Regions from separate parts of the Paraburkholderia sp. A1BS-2L genome, predicted to be linked through region 1. Evidence: riboswitches for the same ligand, from Rfam matches in the RefSeq annotation. Region 1 holds a riboswitch; the other holds the start of a gene.
What was found. A riboswitch is a leader RNA that binds a small molecule or an ion and turns the genes downstream of it on or off. The one in region 1 is predicted to bind thiamine pyrophosphate.

Region 1 (3,377 bases):
TCTGCTGCGGGATGAACATCATGCGCGCGTCGACGGGCGCGTCGATCGAGCCCTCGCCGAACGGCCAGAGGCCCGCGAGTGCGCGGATCAGCGTGCTCTTGCCCGCGCCCGAGGGGCCGCGCACGAGCCAGCGCGAGCCGGGCTTGATGGCGATGTCGCGCACCTCGGAGAGCGGCGTGCCGTTGGGCAGCGCGAGCTTGAGATGCGTGGTCGAGAGGGCGTTGTTGTCGACGTAATGCAGATTGATGCCGCCGTGCTCGGTGGCCGGCGAGACACTTTCCTTCAGGCGCGGCGAGTGCACCACGCGCACGAATTCGCGCAGACGGTTCACGGTGGCGCGCCATTCGACGAGGGTGGAGTAACTGTTGATGAACCACGAGAACGAGTCGCTCACGGTGCCGAATGCACTCGAAATCTGCATCAGCACGCCGAAGGTGAAGGCGCCCGCGAAGTAGCGCGGCGAGGCCACGACGATCGGAAAGATGATGGCGATCTGACCGTAAAAGCTCAGCACGAAGGTGAGGCGCTTCGTGTACTTCATCACGCGCCACCAGTTGTCGCGGATGTGGTGGAACAGGCCCTGCGCGTTGCTGCGCTCGGTGTCCATGCCGTCGTAGAGCGCGATCTGCTCGGCGTTTTCGCGCAGGCGAATCAGGCCGAAGCGGAAGTCCGCCTCCACTTTCTGCTGCTGGTAATTGATCGACACGAGCGGATGGCCGACCTTCTGGATCACGAGCGAACCGAACACTGCGTAGAGCGCGGCGGCCCACACCATGTAACCCGGAATCGTAATGGGCGTGCCGCCCACCGCGAACGTGAGCGCGCCCGCGAGCGACCACAGGATCATGATGAAGGAGACCAGCGTGACGACAGTGGAGAGCAGGTCGAGCGTGAGCGAGAGCGTGGTGGTGGCGAACGACTGGAGGTCGTCGCTAATCCGCTGGTCGGGGTTGTCGGCGAGGCGGTCGCGCTCGATGCGGTAGAACGCGCCCTGGCCGAGCCATTCGTTCAGGAAGCGCGTGGTGAGCCACTGGCGCCAGCGAAACCCGAGCATCTGGCGCAGATACCGCCCGTACACCGCGAGGATGATGAACCCGAACGCCAGCGCGGTGAAGATCATCAGCAGATGCGGGAACTGTTTGGCATCCTTGTTTTGCAGCGCGTTGTAGAAGTCGCGGTTCCAGTCGTTGAGCTGCACGTTGATCCACACGACGGTGAGATTCATCGCGATGATCGCCACCAGCAGGCCCCAGGCGACCCAGCGTTCCTCGGATACCCAGTAGGGCTTGATCAGACTCCAGGCCGTGATCTTGTGATGCTCGTTCTGATCCGGCGTGGCGCGGGGAGTGAGGTTGGTCATGTGCGTCCTGATGTTGTGCCGGCCCGCGGCCGGAATAGACGATACCCGCCGCACGCAGCGCCGGGGCGCAGCGATTGTGTCCCGAAGCGCTTAAGCAAGACTTAATCGCCAGCGCGCGGCGTCCGGGCGACTGGGGTGCGACATTGTCTCACCGCCCGTGCGAGCTGGGCGATTCACCGCGGTTTGGGCATTGTGCCAGAGCGGAAATGGCAGGCCGTCCCGTGGTGGTTTGCGGCGTGCGCGGCTTTTGTGGTCTAATGACCGCTGACGAAACAGGGGTGCTTCACTGGTATACCGCAGTGAGGCTGAGAGAGACCCTTCGCACCCGATCCGGGTAATACCGGCGCGGGAAGTTTCCGGAAAGTCTTGCTGGCGTCATGATTGATGAGTTCGACCGGTCGGTTCGATTCGGCCGGGTTCATTCAGGCGTCCAGATTCCCGCCGGGCAGCACGTGCCGCGCATGTCGGGTTTTGCGCTTCACGTCGTTTGCACGGCCGGCCTTGCCAGCCGGTTTCGTCCTTGGGTACGCATGCTTGTTTGCCGTACGGAAAGGATACGATGACCGTCTCTTCTACACCTTATTCTGATCATTCCCCGGTTTTTGCCGGTGCTTGCGCGTCTGCGTCCGCGATGCCCGATTTCGCCGTGCTCGGCGGCGGGCTATGCGGACGTCTCGTGGCATGGCGTCTTGCGGGCGCGGGGCATCGCGTGGCGCTCTATGAGCGCGGCGGGCCCGAGGGCGGCGAGTCGGCCGCCTGGATCGCGGCGGCGATGCTCGCGCCGCTGGCCGAGGCCGCCGTCGCCGAACTGTTGATCACCGAGTTGGGCATGGCCTCGCTCGAGACCTGGCCGCGCATTCTCGCCGAGTTGCCCGAGCCGGTGTTTTTCCAGCGCAACGGCACGCTCGTGGTCTGGCACCACGCCGATCGCACCGAGGCGCCGCTGTTCGAGCGCCGCGTGCGCGCGAACGCGCCGCGTGCGCTGGCCGACGCCAATTTCACGACGCTGGCGGCCGCGCAGATCGACGCCGCGGAACCGGCGCTCGCCGGGCGCTTCGCGCGCGGCTGGCTGCTGGCCGGCGAAGGCCAGCTCGACAACCGCCAGGCGCTGGCGGCGCTGGCAGCGGGTCTCGCGCAGCGCGGCGTGCAAACGCACTGGCATACGAGCGTGGATGACGCCAACCTGCCGCGCGCGCGCGTGACGATCGATTGCCGGGGCCTCGGCGCCAAGCCCGCGCTGCCGGCGCTGCGCGGCATTCGCGGTGAGGTGGCGCGCGTGCATGCGCCGGGCATCGGCCTCAGGCGGCCCGTTCGGCTGCTGCATCCGCGCTATCCGCTCTATATCGCACCGAAGCAGGACGATGTCTATGTGATCGGAGCGACCGAGATCGAGGGCGAGGACCGCTCGCCCGTGAGCGTGCGCTCGGCGCTCGAATTGCTGAGCGCGGCGTTCGCCGTGCATCCGGCCTTTGGCGAGGCGCGCATTCTCGAATTGAATTCGCAGTGCCGTCCGACGTTGCCCGATCATCGTCCCGCGCTCATCTGGGACGGTGGGCGGGACGACGGCCGGGGGAGCGGCACGACGCTGCGCGTGAACGGACTCTATCGCCACGGCTTCATGATCGCGCCCGCCGTGGCCGACGAAGCGGTGCGCGTGGCCGAGGCGCTGCTGGCGGGCCAGCTCGCCGATGCCGACGCCTTCGAGTCGCTGCGTCGCGAGTCGCGCTGGGCGTCGATGCTGCACGCGCCGCAGGGTGCCCACGAGCCCGCTTGAACCGCGGCGGCTCGAGGGCGCTCGGGAGCCGATCGCAAGCGAAAGCCGCGAGCGCGACACCACAAACAGGAGCCGAGGCGCACGGTTCGCGCCTTGCCGGAAACAACGTAGTCAGACGAATTGCCATGGATATTCAGATCAACCAGAAGCCGCTCACGCTGCCCGAAGGCGCGACCGTCGCCGATGCGCTCGCCGCCTTCGGCGCGCGTCCGCCGTTTGCCGTCGCCGTGAACGGCGATTTCG
Region 2 (3,377 bases), 1.6 Mb from region 1:
GGTCATTGCACCGCGGAGAGACTGGGGGCTGACCGCGGACACCCCGCCGGTCGTGGGACGGGACGAATGAAGCGCAACGGCATGATCGAAGCAGCGAAAAGAAAGTGCGAGATGTGCCTCGATGCGCCGCAATGGAGCAACTAAGGACACGAAGAGCCCGAATCGGGCGTCACGCATTATGCAACAAGGCACCTGGTTGCGGACGAAGCGAGCATGCCTTTATGCGCAAGGCGTACAACTTGCGCGCAACCCCGACTGAAACACCGTGCTCGAACGCCCGCCGCGACGGCCATAGCGTCGCTCTGCGGCAAGACGTCGCCATCCCCTCGCCGACACCACACGCTTCGCCCGGGACGCGTTGCCGACGCAGGTCGTCCATGAATAACAAGACCGTGTTAACATGCCCTCTGCTTTCACAAAACTTTCAGTTAATTCTGTCGTCCCCAATGCCTCCGTCGTTCACGCATCTTGCCGTACATCTCGCCGCACCCTTGCCGCCGCGCACCCAGCGCGGCGCGTCTGCGCGCGCGGGAACGCTTCTGGATGCGCGGTCCGCCGCCCGACGACACCTCCCCGGCTCCCAGGCCCCGCTCGCCGCCGCCCGGCGTCCATACTGAACCACCCTCCGCTTTCCGGAGCCGTTCGGTCGGGCTCCGGGCCGATCCCTCACTTTTTCAATCCCGGATCGTAAGGAGAACCACCATGTCGAAGAAAATCCGCTATCTGACCGAGCTCGATCTCGCTCGCCTCGAAAAATGCGCCGCCGAGCCCGGTGCGGCCGCCGCACGCCAACCCATGCTCGACGACCTGCTCGAGCGCGCGGAGATCGTCGACTCGCGCAAGGTCGCCGCCAATGTCGTCACCATGAACTCGCAGGTCACGCTCGTGAACGAACGCACGGGTGAGGAAGTCACGTTTACCGTGGTCTACCCGGCGAGCGCCAACCTCGACGCCGGACGCCTGAACGTTTTTTCGCCCGCGGGCCTCGCGCTGCTGGGCGCGAAGCGCGGCGAGTCCGTGCGCTTCACGCCGCCGAGCGGTGCCGTCGAGACGTTCAAGATCGACCGCATCCTGTTTCAGCCCGAAGCCGCAGACGATTTCACGCTGTAAGCAACGCGCGCCCGCGCTTGGCCCTGGCACATTTCACATGCCGAAGCACTTGCCAGATCGTCGCAGCACGGTGTATCGTTTGGCCTGCTTACGCGGGGGTCCTGCGTCATGCGCCGCTTCGAATCGTTCACACGAATGTTCAAGCCGCGTATTGCGTGGGTGAGAAATACCCTTTGAACCTGATCTGGATAATGCCAGCGCAGGGAAGCGTCCGGACTTCGCAACGCAAACGCCTCACCTCATCACAGCGAAGTCCGTCCACGTTCCGTCTCATCTCCTGCTAAGCCGCTGTTCCCACATAGCTTTGCATGGAGAGAGGCATGAACGCCAACCCGAAATTCGTTTCCGCTAACGCGCACGTCGACGAAGCTGCAATCGCGCCGCTGCCCAATTCCCGCAAGATTTACGTAACCGGCTCGCAGCCCGACATTCGCGTGCCGATGCGCGAAATCACGCAATCGGACACGCCCACGGGCTTTGGCGGCGAAAAGAATCCGCCGATCTACGTCTATGACACTTCGGGCCCGTACACCGACCCCGAAGCGAAGATCGACATCCGTGCGGGCCTGCCCGCACTGCGTCAAGGCTGGATCGAAAAGCGCGGAGACACCGAAGCGCTGCCCGGCCTCTCCTCCGAATACGGCCGCGAGCGCGCCGCCGATTCGGCCACGGCCGAACTGCGCTTCCCGGGCCTGCACCGCACGCCGCGCCGCGCGAAGGCCGGCAAGAACGTCACGCAGATGCACTATGCGCGCCAGGGCATCATCACACCCGAGATGGAATTCATCGCCATCCGCGAAAACCAGCGCCGCGCCGAGTATCTGGAAAGCCTCAAGACGAGCGGCCCGAACGGCGCGAAGCTGGCCGCGATGATGGGCCGCCAGCACCCGGGCCAGGCATTCGGCGCGGCTGCCTTCGGCGCCAACGCCCTGCAGGAAATCACGCCCGAATTCGTGCGCGAGGAAATCGCGCGCGGCCGCGCAATCATCCCTGCGAACATCAATCACCCGGAAAGCGAGCCGATGATCATCGGCCGTAACTTCCTCGTGAAGATCAACGCGAACATCGGCAATTCGGCGGTCACGTCGTCGATCGGCGAGGAAGTGGACAAGATGACGTGGGCGATCCGCTGGGGCGGCGACACGGTCATGGATCTCTCGACCGGCAAGCACATTCACGAAACACGCGAGTGGATCATCCGCAACTCGCCGGTGCCGATCGGCACCGTGCCGATCTATCAGGCGCTCGAGAAGGTCAACGGCAAGGCCGAGGACCTCACGTGGGAAATGTTCCGCGACACGCTGATCGAGCAGGCCGAACAGGGCGTCGACTACTTCACGATTCACGCGGGCGTGCGCCTGCAGTACGTGCCGCTCACCGCCAACCGCATGACGGGCATTGTTTCGCGCGGCGGTTCGATCATGGCCAAGTGGTGCCTCGCGCATCACAAGGAATCCTTCATTTATGAGCATTTCGAAGAGATCTGCGAAATCATGAAGGCCTATGACGTGAGCTTCTCGCTCGGCGATGGCCTGCGTCCCGGCTCGATCTACGACGCCAACGACGAAGCGCAGCTCGGCGAGCTCAAGACACTCGGCGAGCTCACGCAGATCGCGTGGAAGCACGACGTGCAGGTGATGATCGAAGGTCCCGGCCACGTGCCGATGCAGCTCATCAAGGAGAACATGGATCTGCAGCTCGACTGGTGCAAGGAAGCGCCGTTCTACACGCTCGGGCCGCTCACCACCGACATCGCGCCGGGCTACGACCACATCACCTCGGGCATTGGCGCCGCGATGATCGGCTGGTTCGGCACGGCGATGCTCTGCTACGTCACGCCGAAGGAACACCTCGGCTTGCCGAACAAGGACGACGTGAAGGAAGGCATCATCACGTACAAGCTTGCGGCGCACGCAGCCGATCTCGCGAAGGGTCATCCGGGTGCGCAAGTGCGCGACAACGCGCTGTCGAAGGCGCGTTTCGAGTTCCGCTGGGAAGACCAGTTCAACATCGGCCTCGATCCGGACAAGGCACGCGAGTTCCACGACGAAACGCTGCCGAAGGATTCCGCGAAGGTCGCGCACTTCTGCTCGATGTGCGGTCCGCACTTCTGCTCGATGAAGATCACCCAGGACGTGCGCGACTTCGCGGCAAAACAGGGCATGACCGACGACGAGGCCCTGAAAAAGGGCATGGAAGTGAAGGCCGTCGAGTTCATCAAGCAAGGCGCGGAGATTTATCAGCGCCAGTAAGGCACGCAAGACGGT

Region 2: linked by a shared signal. The riboswitch ahead of thiC (phosphomethylpyrimidine synthase ThiC) and the one ahead of P5W98_RS13110 (FAD-dependent oxidoreductase) in region 1 are both predicted to bind thiamine pyrophosphate.

Annotation. Positions count from the first base shown of each region.
Region 1 covers NZ_CP120428.1:2,876,816-2,880,192, reverse strand. The annotation lists gene P5W98_RS13115 (ABC transporter ATP-binding protein/permease) at 1-1,360, opposite strand, end outside; TPP riboswitch at 1,625-1,729, shown strand; gene P5W98_RS13110 (FAD-dependent oxidoreductase) at 1,992-3,134, shown strand; gene thiS (sulfur carrier protein ThiS) at 3,260-3,377, shown strand, end outside.
Region 2 covers NZ_CP120428.1:1,272,181-1,275,557, reverse strand. The annotation lists gene P5W98_RS05730 (GreA/GreB family elongation factor) at 703-1,110, shown strand; TPP riboswitch at 1,195-1,334, shown strand; gene thiC (phosphomethylpyrimidine synthase ThiC) at 1,431-3,362, shown strand.